4 regions of the Caballeronia zhejiangensis genome follow, and region 4 is predicted to be linked to each of the others. Evidence: predicted binding sites of a transcription regulator. Region 4 holds the regulator's gene; each other region holds the start of a gene.

Region 1 (4,209 bases), on a different replicon from region 4:
ATCCGCTCGTCACGACCAAGCCGCGCGGACACGGACCCGGCCTCGGGCTCGCGATCACGTCGCCCATCGTCGACGGATTCGGCGCGCGGATCGCGGCTGTCAATCGCGAAGAAGGTGGCGCACAATTCACCATCGCATTGGTGGCGGCGAACGGCCGGAGCATCGACAGTGCATGAAAGCATGAACGTTTCGACGCGCTGGACACGGTCATCGAGGAACTCGAACGCAAGGAGAAACGTGATGGTCGCAAGCAGAGAAAATGAGTCCGCCCGCACGAACAACCGCACGAGCAACCGCACCGCATCGGAGCGCAAGTCCGAGCGCGAGATGGTCATCACGCGAATCTTCGACGCGCCGCCGCGGCTCGTGTTCGAAGCGTGGACCACGCCCGAGCTTTTCCGGCAATGGTGGGTACCGAAGTCGAGCGGTGCGACCCTGCTCTCGTGCGAACAGGACGTGCGTGTCGGCGGGCGCTATCGGCTGGCGTTCGCTCATCCCGAGGCATCGGCGCCCATGGCGTTCTTCGGCAGATACCTCGACGTGGTTCCGGATGCGCGCCTCGTCTGGACCAACGAGGAAAGCGACGATGGCGCCGTCACGACCGTGACCTTCGAAGAGAAGGATGGCAAGACGCTGCTCGTGATGCACGAGCTGTATCCGTCGAAGGAAGCGCTCGACGTCGCCATCGAGGGAATGGACGAAGCAATGCCCGAAACGTTCGAGCAACTGGACGAATTCCTGATTCAGCGCGGCGCGTTCCCCGGTAGGTCTTGATGAACGCAAATATGGCCCGATCAGCGCAAGCCGATCGGGCCATTTGTCATTTCGCGTGAAGTACGAGCGCGATCAGAACTGGTTCATCGTGTTGTCTTTCCCCGCCGCCTTCAAAGCCGCTTCGCCGCTGAAATACTCCTTGTGATCGTCGCCGATGTCCGAGCCGGACATGTTCTGGTGCTTCACGCACGCGATGCCCTGACGGATTTCCTTGCGCTGCACGCCCGCCACATAACCCAGCATGCCCTGGTCGCCGAAGTATTCCTTGGCGAGATTGTCGGTCGACAGCGCGGCCGTGTGATACGTCGGCAGCGTGATCAGATGATGGAAGATGCCCGCTTCGCGCGACGCGTCGGCCTGGAAGGTGCGGATCTTTTCATCGGCGAGCTGCGCGAGTTCGGTCTGATCGTATTCCACGCTCATCAACTGGGCGCGGTCGTAGGCCGAAACATCCTTGCCCGCGGCCTTCATCGCGTCGTACGCCTGCTGGCGGAAGTTCAGCGTCCAGTTGAACGACGGGCTGTTGTTGTACACCAGCTTGGCGTTCGGAATGACCTTGCGGATCTCGCTGACCATGCCGCCGATCTGCGCGATATGCGGTTTCTCGGTTTCGATCCACAGCAGGTCGGCGCCGTTCTGCAGCGCGGTGACGCAATCCAGCACGCAGCGCGCCTCGCCCGAGCCGGCACGGAACTGGAACAGGTTGCTCGGCAGGCGCTTGGGACGCAGCAGCTTGCCGTCACGCTTGATGATGACGTCGCCATTGCCCAGTTCGTCCGCCGTCAGTTCTTCGCAATCGAGGAACGAATTGTATTGATCGCCCAGGTCGCCCGGTGTGCGCGTCACGGCAATCTGCTTGGTGAGGCCCGCGCCGAGCGAATCGGTACGCGCCACGATGATGCCGTCGTCGACACCGAGTTCCAGGAACGCGTAACGGATCGCGCGAATCTTGGCGAGGAAATCCTCGTGCGGCACGGTGACTTTCCCGTCCTGGTGACCGCACTGCTTCTCGTCGGACACCTGATTTTCGATCTGGATGCAGCACGCGCCCGCTTCGATGAACTGCTTGGCAAGCAGATACGTCGCTTCCGCGTTGCCGAAACCCGCGTCGATGTCGGCGATGATCGGCACGACGTGCGTCACGTGGTTGTCGATCTTTTCCTGAATGGCGGCCTTGGCAGCGCCTTCGGCCGCATCGAGCTGACGGAACAGGCCGCCCAACTCACGCGCGTCGGCCTGGCGCAGGAACGTGTACAACTCGCGGATCAGCGCGCTGACCGAGGTTTTTTCGTGCATCGACTGATCCGGCAGCGGACCGAACTCGGAGCGCAGCGCGGCGACCATCCAGCCGGACAGATAAAGGTAACGGCGCTCGGTGCTGTTGAAGTGCTTCTTGATGGAGATCATCTTCTGCTGGCCGATGAATCCGTGCCAGCAACCGAGCGACTGCGTGTACTTCGACGGGTCGGCGTCGTAGGCGGCCATGTCGGCACGCATGATTTTCGCCGTGTACTTCGCGATGTCGAGGCCCGTCTTGAACTTGTTCTGCGCACGCATGCGCGCGGCATATTCGGGATTGATGGCACTCCACGCGCTGCCGTGATTCTCTTTCAAACCGGCAACTGCCTTGATGTCGTCTTGATACTGGGCCATGTGACTCTCCTAAGAACAAAGCGCGTTAGATGAATAGTCGAAGCGAAACCGCATGACTACATGGTAACGCCCTTTCTTTGCTGGCGAGCCAAGTCTTATATAAGACACAAGACAGTATTTATCGTTTTAAATCAACGAGATGGCCGATCGTTTTTGCGATGCAAAACACGCTTTCAAGCCGCGAAAAGTCGAAGCGCCGCACGCGCGACGCGTGTCCCGCGATGTGAAACGCGCTTTCGAAAAATGGATGCGTGCGGCGAGCCGCCGGGATCACTCGACTGCGGCCAGCGCCAGATCGATTCCCGATTGACGGATGCCCGTTGCGGCAGCCGGGGCGAGGCCATCGTCGGTGATGACCTGATCGAAGCTTTCGAGACTCGCTACCTTGTATAGCCCGACCGTTCCGTATTTCGAACTCGCGACCGTGAGCACGTTGCGCGAGGCGGCTTCCATCGCAGCGAGCTTGACTTCGACTTTCGGCGCGGAAGGCGTGGTCACGCCACGGCGCAAGTCCCACGAACTCGCCGAGATGAACGCGACGTCGAGCACGACCTGGCGCAGCGTCGCCGCCGCGAGCGTGCCGACGCTCGACAGGTTCCGGTGATCGAGCTGTCCGCCGATGTGTATGACGTTCACATGCGTCGCGCTGGCGAGTTCGCGCACGATCTGGAAGTCGTTGGTCACGACCGTCATGTCCGACAGCTCGACGATATGCGGCACGAACGACAGCATGGTCGTGCCGGCATCGAGATAGATCGACATGCCGGAGCGCAGACCTTCTGCGGCGCGGCGCGCGATGGCCTGCTTCTGCGGCTGTTCGACGACCGCCTTCGACTGATGGCTCGGCTCGCTGTTCAGATGACTCGCGATCCGCACGCCGCCCGGCACCGTATAGACGAATCCGGCTTCCTCGAGTGCGGCGATATCGCGCCGCACCGTCATGTGCGAACAGTTGAACGATTCCATCAGCTGATGCACCGACAGCACCTTGTCCCGGCGCAACTGGCGCAGCATGGCCTCGCGCCGCTGATCGGGAATCAGCGGGACATCGGATGCATCGGGTTTGGCCTGGCTCGACATGAGAAAACCTTCATTAAGCGCCCCGGCGCGCGGGCTCGCCGGGGGTCGCTTATCTTAGCCGATGAACATGTTGATGAGCAGCACCCCCGCGAGCCCGACCAGCGACTGCACGCACAGCATCAGCGTCCACGTCCGCAGGGTCTGCGAGACCGTCAGCTGGAAATACTCCTTGAAAAGCCAGAAGCCGGAGTCGTTCACATGCGACAGCATCACCGCGCCGGATGCGGTCGCGAGCACCATCAGTTCCGGCGAGACGCCCGGATGCGACATAAGCAGCGGCGCGACGATGCCCGAAGCCGCCACCGTCGCGACCGTCGCCGAGCCGACGCACACGCGCAGCAGCGCGGCGATCACCCATGCCAGCACGAGCGGGCTCACGGCCCAGCTCGCCGTGTGCGTGACGATGATGGTGTCCAGATGGATCGATGTCAGCATCTGCTTGAAGCCGCCGCCCGCGCCGAGAATCAGCAGGATCGCCGAGAGCGGCGCGATGCCCTTGCCGATCATCTTCTGCATGTCAGCGAGCGGGAATCGCGCCTTGATGCCGAGCGCGAAGAACGCGAAGATCACCGCGGCAAGCAGCGACAGGATCGGATCGTTGAGCGACTGGAAGAACACGTATTGCCCGGTGCCCTTCGTGCTGTAGTCCATCCCGACGGTGCCCGCGAGCATCAGTCCGGGCGGAATCAGCAGGCACAGCAC
Region 2 (4,209 bases), 350 kb from region 4:
TGCCGCAACCGCTCGGGCCGAGCCGCGTGGAACGCGATATGGCTGCTTTCATCGCGTCGAATGTCAGTTCCAAGCGTGGCGCCCGGCGAGCGCGCCTTTTTTTAACCACCGCATCGTCAAAGAGTGTCAACCGACGGTGTAACGGTCAACGCCGGACGCAAAACACCGTTATCCGCAATGACGAATTGCCGCTTCGCCTCGTGCAATTTGAGATAGAGCGATATTCAGCAGATTCGAACTCGCTGTTCCGCCGCCGCTGGCTTTTGCCGGCGTCGCATCCGCCAAACACTCCGATCAACACCACAAGCGCGGCATGGCAAAAGTGCGCCACTTCGCCTTTTTGCCGGCACCGAAGCTCAAAGAAGTCCAAATGATTAGCTCTGTCCAATCGCGCCGCCTGTCGTGCGCAGCATGTCTTGCCGTCGTCTTCAGCTTCGTTCTTGGCGGATGCGCCAGTCGAACGCTCGAGCAGACCGCGACCAAGCCAGCTTCGCAAACCGACGCTGCCGCTGCCCCGGCGGCACCTGCCGGCTTCTACCGCGTCACAGGCGCGGACACCCTCGCTTCGATCGCAGCCGCCTACGGTCGCGACCCGAACGCGATTGCCGCCTGGAACGGGCTTTCCGCCAGCACTCCACTGACGAACGGCCAACTGCTGCGGGTCGGTCCGCCATCGGCATCGGTTGCCGGCTCGGACGATTCCACGCAGCGGACTGTGAACGCAACACGCTGCCGATCCGATTCCTTGTCCTGGCCGATAAAGGGCCCAATCCTGAAGCGCTTCGGCGTGGACGGGGTCCGGGGCGTTGTCATCGGTGGCGCAGCGGGAGACACGATCCGTGCGGCGAAAGGAGGACGCGTGGTGTATGCGGGTAACGAGATCGCGGGCTACGGCAGCCTCGTAATACTGAAACATGACAGTCGCTACCTGACTGCCTATGGCCATATCCAAAACGTTCTGACCAAGGAAGGGGCCGACGTAACGAAGGGGCAAGCCATCGCGACGATGGGCGCTCAAACGAATGGTCAGCCATCGCTGCTTTTCGAGGTGAGACGGGATCGTCAGCCAGTCGATCCCCTGCCCTACCTTTCCGACTGCGCTTCGTGATCCGTCGAACGTCAGGTCAGGTTACTTGCTCTCGAACAAAGCGATATGCACCGAATGAACATGCTTCAGCCGCGCATCCTCAGCGCCTTCGCCTGCATCCTGTTGATCGCCGGATGTGCAGCCTCTCTGTCGGAGCAAGGCAATGAGGGCGCTTCGACAAACCAACCGGCGAGCGCGTCGAGCCTTCCGGTTCAATCCGCAAACGACGATTCCGTTTCGACCGAAATCACTTCATCCGACCGGCCGGACGAGACACCGACCGCGCGCGCGTACCATCAAGCCGGGATTGCATCCTGGTACGGGCGAACGTTTCACGGTCGACGCACCGCCAGCGGCGAGCGCTTCGACATGTATGCCATGACAGCGGCACATCGCACGCTACCGCTCGGATCGTGGATCCGCGTCACGCTTCCGGGAGGGAGCCCGTCCGTCCTCGTCCGAATCAACGATCGCGGTCCGGTTTCACGCAACAGAATCATTGATCTGTCATACGGGGCAGCCGCTGCGCTGGGCATTGTCAGGCGTGGTTCGGCCCAAGTCGAATTATCGACCGATTCTGTTTTCCATACTCCGTCGTAGACTGCCGCTCCCATGTCTCGACTCTCACACAAGCGGGCAGCGTCCCCCCGCCTCCCGCTCACCAAGGCAATGCTCCTGCCATTGCCGCCTATGCACCGCAACTCATGACGCGCCGGTCCTGCATCTTCCTGTTCGTGCTGACCTACCTTCTGGGTTGCGTCCTGGCTGCGATGGACACCAAGGGGAGTCCGATCGACGTGATGCAGGCGACCATGTCCGCATGGAGCGCTTCGAACCGCGAAGCCGTTGCCGATGCGAGCCAGCGACGGCGCGATGAAATCGAGCGATCGAATGCCATTCGGGAATCCCGGCCTCTCGCCGGGCTTTAGCGAGAAGAACCGGAGAAGGCTCCTGAGCCGTGGCTTCACCTAGGCACGCGGCTCGGCTCCACCACGTGAGACGATCGAACCCGGCGAAGTTATCGCGGCGATCCATCGCGCGGCTCGAACACGCTTTGACGTCGCTTTATCACACTCGCAATTCCATCCCTTCGTTGTAGACTCGCCTGCTCCTTTCGGAGTAGGCAAAAAGTTCCGCCTTCGCGCGACACTCCGTCGCATCAACTTGATCTGAAACAAAATTTCAACCATTCGCGTCATCGCGAAAAATCGCGCGTGGCATGATCTTGACGCGGCGCAAAGCCGTGCAACGGCGTTCTTCCCGGGACGCTTCGATCATCGAAACCAGCGAATGCAATGAATGAAAATACCCAACGTTTAGCAGTGCCATTGTTATCGGGGTTGATAGCCAGTCTTTGTCTTTCGGGATGCAAGCTGGAGGTGTTGGACTCGAAAGGCGTGATTGGCGCAGCGGAATCGTCGCTGATCGCCACCGCGACTTACGCCATGCTTCTCGTCGTAGTCCCGGTGATCCTGCTCACCCTGTTCATCGCATGGCGCTATCGCGCGTCCAACACGAAGGCCACGTATGCGCCGAAATGGGCGCATTCCACGGCCATCGAAGTCGTGGTCTGGGCGATTCCCGCAGCCATCATCCTGTACCTCGGCATCCTCACGTGGAAAACCACGCACGAGCTCGATCCGTACAAGCCGCTGCAATCCGAAGTCAAGCCGATCAACGTCGAAGTCGTGGCGCTCGACTGGAAGTGGCTGTTCATCTATCCGGATCTTGGCGTCGCGTCGGTGAACCAGCTCGCGTTCCCGGTCGGCACGCCGGTGAACTTCCGCATCACGTCCGATTCGGTGATGAATTCGTTCTTCATCCCGCAACTCGGCAGCCAGATCTACGCGATGGCGGGCATGCAGACGAAGCTGCACCTGATGGCCGATCACGCAGGCGACTACGCAGGCATCTCGGCGAACTACAGCGGCAAGGGCTTCTCCGACATGAAGTTCCGTGCACTGGCCATGTCCAACGAAGACTTCGACGCGTGGCTGAAGCAGGTCAAGAACGCGCCCGAGAATCTGAGCATGGACGTCTACGCCGGCGTCGCGCGTCCGAGCGAAAAGGTCGCGGTGCGCTACTTCTCGACCGTCGATCCGAAGCTCTTCAACAACATCGTCGCGAAGTACAACTACGGCAACTCGGTCGTAGGCGCAAATTGTGTAACCAAGGGGTAAGCCATGTTCGGCAAACTAACGCTTGAGGCGATCCCGTACCACGAGCCAATCATCATGGGGGCGACCGTCTTCATGGCGGTCCTCGCGCTCGGTACGGTCGGCCTTATCACTAAACTCGGCAAATGGGGCTGGCTCTGGCGCGAGTATCTGACTTCGGTCGATCACAAGCGCATCGGCGTCATGTATCTGGTCGTCGCCGGGCTGATGCTCGTGCGCGGCTTCGCCGACGCCGTCATGATGCGCGTGCAACAGGCCATCGCGCTCGATGGGCCTGGCTATCTGCCGCCGCATCACTTCGACCAGATCTTCACGGCCCACGGCACGATCATGATCTTCTTCATGGCCATGGCGCTGCTGGTCGCGTTCTTCAACCTCGTCGTGCCCTTGCAGATCGGCGCGCGTGACGTGGCGTTCCCGTTCATCAACTCGCTGTCGTTCTGGATGACGGCCGTCGCCGCCATTCTGATCAACCTGTCGCTGTTCATCGGCGAGTTCTCGACGACGGGCTGGCTCGCGTATCCGCCGCTCTCCGAGACGCAGTTCAATCCGGGCGTCGGGGTCGACTACTACATCTGGGCGTTGCAGTTGTCCGGCGTCGGCACGCTGCTCACCGCCGTGAACTTCTTCGTGACGATCGTGAAGATGCGCGCGCCCGGCATGACGTGGATGAAGATGCCGGTCTTCACGTGGACGGCGTTCTGCTCGAACGTGCTGATCATGGCGACGTTCCCGATCCTGACCGTCGCGCTCGCGCTGCTGGCGCTGGACCGTTACCTCGGCATGCACTTCTTCACGAACGACGGCGGCGGCAACCCGATGGTCTACCTGAACCTGATCTGGGCCTGGGGTCATCCTGAGGTCTACATCCTGGTTCTGCCCGCCTTCGGCATTTACTCGGAAGTGGTCGCGACGTTCTCGAAGAAGCCGTTGTTCGGCTACAAG
Region 3 (4,209 bases), on a different replicon from region 4:
ACGGCGTCGCGCTGCGAGCGTTACGGCTCGATCTGCACCGGCGCATTCGCGCTCGGTCACGCGGGCCTGCTCGACGGCCGCAATGTCACCACGCACTGGCAGAATGCGCCGCGGCTCGCGGAGCGTTTTCCGCGCGCACGCGTCGAACTCGATCGCATTTATATGCGCGACGGCAATCTCGTCACGTCGGCGGGCGTGACGGCGGGCATCGATGTCGCGCTCGCGCTCGTCGCCGAAGATCACGGCGCGCAAGTCGCGCTCGCGGTCGCGAAACGGCTCGTCGTATTCGCGCAGCGGCGCGGCGGACAATCGCAGTTCAGCCCGTATCTGAGCGCCCCCGCCGACGACACGTCGCCGGTCGCGAAAGTGCAGGCGTACGTCATGGAGCACATCGGCGAGCGGCTGTCCGTCGCGCGCATGGCGAGCGTCGCGGGCATGAGCGAGCGCAACTTCGCGCGCGCCTTCGTGCAACTCGCGCAGTTGACGCCGCACGAGTTCGTCGAACGGGCGCGCGTCGACGCGGCGCGCAATATGCTCGAAAGCAGCGACAAGCCGCTGAAAACCGTCGCCTACGACTGCGGCTTCGGCACGGCGGACCGCATGCGGCTCGTGTTCACGCGGCGGCTCGGTGTATCGCCGAATGATTATCGACTGAGCTTTCGCACGCGCTTTGTGAAGTGATCGGGGCGTTGGCGCGCCGACGCGTGACGCCGGGTTCGCTAAAATTCGAGATGAACGCGGCCCGTGCGACAGTGCGCGCGCCGCAGAATCCACCCTCGACATATCGGAACAGCGAATGACGAAACAAGAGACCGCCACGCAAGATCCCTACGAACGACGCGCACTGCTGCTGCATCTCGGCGACGTGCTGGAGTCCGTGTTTTGCCTGAGCCAATGCGCCGACGAATACGCGAGCATCGGCGAAGCGGTGAAGGGCAACGACGCGCTCGCGGGCTTCACGCTGCTCGGCTTCGTCGACGCGACCATGCCGCCGCGCGATTTCATCCGCCGTGCATCGGGTGCGTTTTTCGTTTGGCCGAAAGCGCTGCTCGATGAAACGCTGAATCGCCCGATGCTGGCGAACACCGTGAAGCACGATCTCTTCGCGGACAACGCGAAGGGCTGGAACGCCTACATGGAAGAGCGGCGCAAGGAAGTGCCGTGGTTCGGCGAGGATCTCCCCGAAGTCGCAACGAGCGCGGCGCCTGCGCACGAAGCCACGCCGGCAGCGGAAGCGGAAAAGCCGTCGCGCTATTCGACGTGGCCGTGGCCGGACAAGCCGGCCGACGCGTGATCTACTGCTTCTTGCTCATGCCGCTCGCGCCCGAGTCGAAGCCGAGTCCGTTCGGCCGGTCGGGCGCTGCGCCCTTGCCCGATGACGTCTTGCCCGGCCGCGTCTTCAGCGCATCGCTGGCATTCGCGGCGGCCGCAGCGGGCGGCGTCACGTTTTTCTCCTGATACGCGGGCGTACTGTCGTAATCGAGCTTGTTCGGTTTTTGCGGCGCCTGCTGCGCGCTCGCCACGACGGCCAATGTGCCGCCGAGCAGAATCCCCGTCATGCGCCCGAGTGTGCCGATTGTGGGTCTCATCTGCTTCCTCCCTTTGTTCTGCACGTTCTCTTCGTTCAGCAAGGCGCGGACCCGCCCGCAAGTGGCGCGCGGTCGCAGACCCGCCGATGCGTAAAGCATGCTTGTCCGCGCGCAAGGCTTGCTGCGATAGGCGGCGCGCGTCTGGCGCGCGTTGATTGTGGTCAAAGGCGCGACCGACCCTCGCTCGGACAATTCTCACTTTTAACGTGAGTGAGCTAAAAATGAGAAAGGGTCTCGGGGCAATCGTCATGGCATGCGCGGCGTTGTTCGCGGGCGCGGCGCAGGCGGCAGGCGATGCATCGTCGAGCGATGCGATGGGCGGCATCCACGCCGGCGATGTGCTGGTTCGCCTGCGCGCGATCAGCATTCAGCCCGATGTGACAGCGGGGGGCACGCTCGGCACGCTCGGTGTCAACGTCAACAACGCGATCGTGCCGGAGGTCGATTTCACGTACATGATCCGCGATGACATCGGTGTGGAATTGATTCTCGGCACGTCGCGGCATCAGGTGACATCGAACATCGGCGGGCTTGGCGGCGTGGGCGTGCTGCCGCCGACGCTGCTCCTGCAATATCACTTCAATCACGCGGGGCGCGTGCGTCCGTATGTCGGCGCGGGCGTGAACTATACGTACTTCTACAACGACAAGCTCAAGGCGGGCGACACGCCGGTGTCGATCAAGCACAGCAGCTTCGGCCCGGCGTTGCAGGTGGGCGTCGACGTACAGGTGGCGAAGAATTTGTTCGTCAACGCCGACGTGAAGAAGATCTGGATGCGAACGAGCGCATCGGCGGGCGGCGCCGATCTCGGCTCGCTCAAGATCGATCCGTGGGTGATCGGCCTTGGCGTCGGCATGAAGTTCTGATGCGCGGTTCATCGCGGCAAATGTGCGCCGCGCCGCGCATCGTCTGAAAGTTGGCGGAAGATGCCAGTGCTTCTGGCGTGGACGGTTCGGCGGGCGCGGTATCCTTGACAGCAGGCCCGGCGCAGACTCGCGTCGCTCGAAGTGTGTCCGAGCGGCGCAAGAAACTGCAACGACTAATAAAACCGCATCGGGGAACTGCAAGCCAATGAGACCTTCCACTTACGCGGGATTCGTTTTGCTCGCGGCGTGTGGCGCCGCCTTCGCGCAACAGCCGCTCACCGTGCCAGGCCGCAGCCAGAGCGCGTGGCAGCAATCGATCGATAACGCCGCCTGCTACGGCTACGCCAATCAGACGACCAAAGTGAACATGGCGCGCGAGTCGCAAGCGCCATCGCGCGACGCTCAGGCGCAGCGCGACACGCGCACGCTCACGCCGCCGCGTCCGGTCGAGCCGCCGTTGCCGGCGAGTGCGGCGGGCGCATCGGGTGCGCTCGCGGCGTCTGCGGCGGCGCCTGCATCGGGCGCATCGGCGGCGATCGCCGCGTCGGGTGCGTCCGGCGCGACGGGCGTGACCGCCTTGCCGCATCCCGCATCCGGCGCGATGCCCGGCATGCCGGCGATGCCCGCATCGATGGCGGCGGGCGCATCCGGCGCATCCGACGCGATCTACGGCGGCGACATGAAGATGCCGCCGCTGCCGCCGCCCGAGCCGCCGATGACGCGCTACTGGCGCGCCTACAGCGAATGCATGCAGAACCGCGGCTACTTCACCCGATGAATCAGCCGCTTCACGAAGGCGGATGTGCGTGCGGCGCGGTGCGGGTGCGCGTCGCGGGCGCGCCGAAGGAAGTGAATCTGTGTCACTGCATGACGTGCCGGCGCATCCACGGTGCGCCGTTCGGCGTTTACGCGATCTTTCCGCGCGATGCGTTTGCCGTGACGGGCCAAACGGTCGCGTGGGCGAGCTCCGCGACGGGCAGGCGGCATCATTGCCCGCTGTGCGGATCGCCGGTCTATCTGGCGTTCGACGGCGTCGACGAAATCGAGGTGCCGACCGGCATCTTCGATGAAACCGGCCTTTATCCGCCGCAGTACGAAATCTGGTGCAAAAGCGCCGAGCCGTGGCACGACGCGCAAGGACGGCCGCGCTTTGTACGCGGCGCGCCCTGATTCAACCCGTCAGCATTCGACGATCGCTTTCACGACGCCCGCTTTCGGATCGAGCAGCGACGAGAACTGCGTCGGCACATCGCTCAGCGTCAGACGATGCGTGTTGAGCGCATCCGTCGGCACTTCGCCCTTGCGCATCGCGGCGAGCACGGTCTCGAAGTCCTCGGGCGTCGCGTTGCGGCTCGCGAGCAGCGTCGCTTCGCGCTTGTGGAACTCCGGATCGGCGAAGGAAATGCGATCCGGCACGATCGACACCAGCACGTACTTCCCGCCGTGCGCGATGAATTCGAAGCCGCGTTCCATCGCGCGCGAATTGCCGGTCGCGTCGAACACCACATCGAAGAATTCGCCATTCGTGAGCGTCGACAGTTGTTCCTTGTCCTGCTCGCCGATCTGCACGGTCGCGTCCACTTTCAGTTCGCGCTTGCAGAACGCGAGCCGGTCTTCGCGCGTATCGAGCGCGGTGACGTTCGCGCCGCGCAGCCGCGAGAAGGTGATGGCCGCCATGCCGATCGGACCCGTGCCGACAACCAGCACGCGCTGCCCCGGCTGCACGTCCGCGCGACGCACGGCGTGCGCGCCGA
Region 4 (4,209 bases):
CTCGACGCGCACGGCCACGTCGCGACCTGGAACAACGGCGCGCGGCGGATCAAGGGCTATGACGCGAGCGATATCGTCGGCCGTCATTTTTCCGTCTTCTATCCGGGCGACGATATCGCCGCGCGCAAGCCGCACAACGCCCTCTCGACGGCGGCGCGCGTGGGCCGCGTCGAGGACGAAGGCTGGCGCATCCGCAAAGACGGCAGCCGCTTCTGGGCGAACGTCGTCATCACCGCGTTGCACGATCCGTCGGGTAGTCTGATCGGCTTCGCCAAAGTCACGCGCGACATGACCGACCGCTTGCGGCTCACGGAACTGCAGCATGCGCGCGAGCTCTCCGCGCACGTACAGACGGCGCTGGAAAACGAGCGCGCGTCGATTGCCCGCGAGTTGCACGACGATCTCGGCCAGCAGCTTGCCGCGCTCAAAATGCAGTTGTCGATTCTCGACAGCACCGCGCCGAACGCGCGCTTCAAACAGCAGGCGCTCACGCAAATCGACACGATCATCGGTTCGCTGCGACGCATCGCGGCGGGCCTGCGTCCGCCCGTGCTCGACGATCTCGGCCTTTTCGCCGCAATCGACTGGCTCGTTTGCGATTACCGCCGCCGCTACGATCTGACGATCCATCTGGATATCGAAGGCGACGAGGACGGCTTCGAGGCGACTGCGTCCACGTCGCTCTTCCGGCTCGTGCAGGAAGCGCTGACGAACGTCGTGCGCCACGCGCGGGCATCGGAAGTTCGCATCGCGATCGGCTGCGCGTATGCGCGCTGCACGCTGACGATCGAGGATGACGGCCGCGGCGCGGATATCGAACGGCCGCGCGCGGCGGGCACGTTCGGCCTGCTCGGCATGGGCGAGCGCGTGCGGCAACTGGGCGGCGTCATCGAGTTTCGCAGCGCGCCGGGCGAAGGCTTTCGCGTCGTCGTGGACATTCCGCTTCATCGCCCCCGCCGATGACGATTCCGTTCCTTGACTTGCGTCAACCGTTTTGCATACGCCGTCCGTAGACTCGATCGCACACCCGCGACGCGCCAACACACCGGATCAGGAGATCGTCATGTACAACCGCATTCTCGTGCCCATCGACGGCAGCCCGACTTCCCTCCACGCCCTCGATGAGGCGATCAGGATCGCAAGCGCGAGCGCGGCGCAAATTCAGCCGCTCTTCGTCGTCGACATGCAGCCCGTTTCCTACGACGCCACGAGCGCGTTCTATCCTGGCCTGCGCGACGCATTGCTGGAGGAAGGCCGGCGGCTCGCTGCGACGGCCACGGAGCGCATGACGCAAGCGGGCGTCAAGGGCACGCCGCGCGTGTGCGAAGTCGAGTATCTCGGCGATGACATCCCGCAGCGCATCCGTCATTGCGCCGACGATTTCCGCGCCGATCTCGTCGTCATGGGCACGCACGGGCGGCGCGGCTTGCGGCGGATCGTGCTCGGCAGCGTCGCGGAAGGTTTCGCGCGGCTGTCGCGGTGTCCCGTTCTGCTGGTGCCGGGCCGCGAAACGGAAGAACCGAATCCATGACGACGAAAGTCCTGATCGCCGATGACCACGCGCTCGTGCGCGACGGCCTGCGCCATATCCTCGCGAACGCGCACGGCTTCGAGGTCGCCGGCGAAGCGAGCGACGGGCCGGGCACGCTCGCGCTCGTGCGCGCAACGGAGGCGGACGTGCTCGTGCTCGATCTGTCGATGCCCGGCCGCAGCGGCCTCGACCTGCTCAAGCAGATCAAGGACGAAAAGCCCGCGCTGCGCATTCTCGTGCTCACGATGCACGCCGAGCAGCAATACGCCGCGCGTGCGTTCAAGGCCGGCGCGTCGGGCTATCTGACGAAGGAAAGCGCGAGCGCGGAGCTGGTCGCGGCGGTCGCCAAGGTCGCGTCGGGCGGCGCGTACGTGAGCCTCGCGATGGCCGAACGCTTCGCGCAAAGCCTCACCGAACCTGACGATGCGCTACCGCATCAGCGATTGTCGAACCGCGAGTTCGAAGTGTTCCGGCGGCTGTGCGCGGGCGAATCCATCAGCGATATCGGCGAGGCGTTGTGCGTGAGCGCGAAGACCATCAGCACCTACAAGGCGCGCATCCTCGAAAAAATGCAGATTCCCCACGAAGCCGCGCTCGTGCGCTACGCGGTGCGCCATCAGCTTTTCGACGACGACAGCGCCTGAATCGAAGCGGCGCGTGTCGGCATTTCCCTACACGTCTTCCCGAATGCCTACGGCACGATCAGCCAGCACCGACATTTTTTCGAGACAGCGCACTCCATAATTGGACACGTGACATGCGGGATCGCGCGTCGATGCGCGATCCGGTTCGACAGGAGGCGCAGCATGATTTCCGCGAGCGCAGACAGTCCCGGCATGCACGTCGACGCGAAGCCGCCGAGCACGCGTTGCTCGACGTGTTCGATGAAGCGCATCTGCATGCCGTCCGGCTTGTCGCCGGTCGATTATCAGCGTCTCGACGCGATGATCAGCTCGACGCGCTTCGTGCGGCGCGGCGAAACGCTTTTCCGCAGCGGCGATCCCTTCCAGAGTCTCTATGCGCTGCGCAGCGGCTGCTTCAAGACCGTCGTCATGCATCGCGAAGGACACGAGCAGGTCACGGGCTTTCATCTGGCGGCCGAGCCCCTCGGGTTCGACGGCGTGAGCACCGACCGCCACGCGTGCGACGCCATCGCGCTGGAAGACAGCGTCGTCTGCATCGTTCCGTTCGATCTGCTCGAATTGCTGTGCCGCGAAGTGAAGGCGGTGCAGCATCACGTTCATCGCATGATGTGCGGCGAGATCGTGCGCGAATCCAATCTGATGATGCTGCTCGGCACGATGACGGCGGAGCAGCGCGTCGCGGCCTTCCTGCTCAATCTGTCGACGCGCATGAAGGCGCGCGGCTATTCGCCCGCGCAATTCGTGCTGCGCATGACGCGCGAGGAAATCGGCAGCTATCTCGGGCTGAAGATCGAAACGGTCAGCCGCATGTTCTCGCGGCTGCAAAAGGCCGGCGTGATCGACGCGCGCGGCAAGGACGTGCGGATCCTCGATCAGGCGCGGCTCGAAGCAGTCTGAGCGCGCGCTTCGCGAAAGCGGAAAAATCCGCTGCGCAGCATCACCGACGTGCCGCCGACGCGGCTCAGCACATGTTCGGCGGCGCCTTCTATCGACGAGCGATGGCTCTCGAACGCCTGCTGCAGATCTTCCTCACGCCACGACGCCGCGCCGAAGTGATCCTCCAGCGCTTCGGCCGAAATGGTGCACTCGATCGGCTCACCGTCCGCGAAGGCGGCGAAAGTGAGCGAAGGGACATCGCCCTGATAGACGGGCGGCTGACTCGGAAACGTAACGATCATGCCGATACCTCGTGGAACGTTGATGCGACGCGAGCCGGCGCAGCGCATATCCACTTAGTCTTGGCCACGGTTTCGGAGCGCGTATTGATCTGGATCAAATCGCATCCGGCGCGCCGCGCTGAAGCAGCAGCTGAACGGCGTCATCGAATGTATGACGCAGCGCCGCGTTCACGTCGGCGTGTGTGCAGCGTTGCACCGTGACCTGCTCGGAATCGCGCGTGAGCAGAACCAGTTGCGCGTCGAAGACGGTGCGTCCCGCGCGATCGAGCGACGCCTTGATCGTGAGCCTGCAATCGACGATGTCTTTCGCGACGCCCGCAAGCCGCACGAGTTCGACGCCCGCTTCGCGTTCGATCGCGCTCGAGCCCGCGAAGCCGAGGCAGGCGATCTGCATTCCGAGGCCCATGTCATTGTTCTCCGGTCAGGCCATCGCGCGGGCGCGCCTCACTCGTCGTGGCTCACGCGTCTTTCGCGACATGCTTCGGTGCGCGCGTGAGCAGCACCGGACACGTCGAGCGTCTGACGAACGCTTCCGCGACGCTGCCGAGCGCGAGCCTGCGCAACCCGGTCCGGCCATGCGTGCCCATCACGACGAGATCCGCGGGCATGTGCACCGCGCGGCGCTGCAGGCACTTCGCGATCGTATCGGTGACATTGCGCGTCTCCGCGAGTTCCGTTTCGCATTCGATGCCCGCATCGATCACGCGCGCATACGCGATATCGAGCGCGTGCCCGCCTTCCTCGCGCACGTTCACGCGATACTGCGCCGGATACGACGAAAGCGCGGCCACGTCGATCACGTACACGACATTCACTCGCGCACGCGCGCCGATGCGGATCGCTTCGTCGAGCGCGC

What was found. Region 4 encodes FNR, which switches genes on or off when oxygen is low (the NO sensors DNR and NnrR bind a similar motif). Its sites were predicted from a motif close to TTGATNNNNATCAA; they were not measured.
Region 1: LDZ23_RS27235 (isocitrate lyase) is a predicted target of FNR. The motif match lies at 2,549-2,562, and genes of this name have one in related genera.
Region 2: cyoA (ubiquinol oxidase subunit II) is a predicted target of FNR. The motif match lies at 2,252-2,265, and genes of this name have one in related genera.
Region 3: LDZ23_RS18440 (OmpW/AlkL family protein) is a predicted target of FNR. The motif match lies at 1,741-1,754, and genes of this name have one in related genera.

Annotation. Positions count from the first base shown of each region.
Region 1 is NZ_CP084286.1:228,997-233,205, forward strand. Features, by position in the region: gene LDZ23_RS27225 (ATP-binding protein) at 1-176, shown strand, start outside; gene LDZ23_RS27230 (SRPBCC family protein) at 241-774, shown strand; gene LDZ23_RS27235 (isocitrate lyase) at 847-2,427, opposite strand; gene LDZ23_RS27240 (DeoR/GlpR family DNA-binding transcription regulator) at 2,698-3,507, opposite strand; gene LDZ23_RS27245 (GntT/GntP/DsdX family permease) at 3,562-4,209, opposite strand, start outside.
Region 2 is NZ_CP084285.1:575,173-579,381, forward strand. Features, by position in the region: partial or broken gene LDZ23_RS35120 (ATP-binding cassette domain-containing protein) at 1-28, opposite strand, end outside; gene LDZ23_RS23765 (peptidoglycan DD-metalloendopeptidase family protein) at 314-1,108, shown strand; gene LDZ23_RS23770 (septal ring lytic transglycosylase RlpA family protein) at 1,163-1,687, shown strand; gene LDZ23_RS23775 (hypothetical protein) at 1,792-2,016, shown strand; gene cyoA (ubiquinol oxidase subunit II) at 2,383-3,267, shown strand; gene cyoB (cytochrome o ubiquinol oxidase subunit I) at 3,271-4,209, shown strand, end outside.
Region 3 is NZ_CP084284.1:851,155-855,363, reverse strand. Features, by position in the region: gene LDZ23_RS18455 (GlxA family transcriptional regulator) at 1-681, shown strand, start outside; gene LDZ23_RS18450 (hypothetical protein) at 797-1,294, shown strand; gene LDZ23_RS18445 (hypothetical protein) at 1,296-1,589, opposite strand; gene LDZ23_RS18440 (OmpW/AlkL family protein) at 1,838-2,455, shown strand; gene LDZ23_RS18435 (hypothetical protein) at 2,661-3,233, shown strand; gene LDZ23_RS18430 (GFA family protein) at 3,230-3,625, shown strand; gene LDZ23_RS18425 (zinc-binding alcohol dehydrogenase family protein) at 3,635-4,209, opposite strand, start outside.
Region 4 is NZ_CP084285.1:920,874-925,082, reverse strand. Features, by position in the region: gene LDZ23_RS25435 (PAS domain-containing sensor histidine kinase) at 1-963, shown strand, start outside; gene LDZ23_RS25430 (universal stress protein) at 1,064-1,531, shown strand; gene LDZ23_RS25425 (response regulator) at 1,528-2,175, shown strand; gene fnr (fumarate/nitrate reduction transcriptional regulator Fnr) at 2,338-3,072, shown strand; gene LDZ23_RS25415 (DUF1488 family protein) at 3,048-3,353, opposite strand; gene LDZ23_RS25410 (hypothetical protein) at 3,448-3,759, opposite strand; gene LDZ23_RS25405 (universal stress protein) at 3,812-4,209, opposite strand, start outside.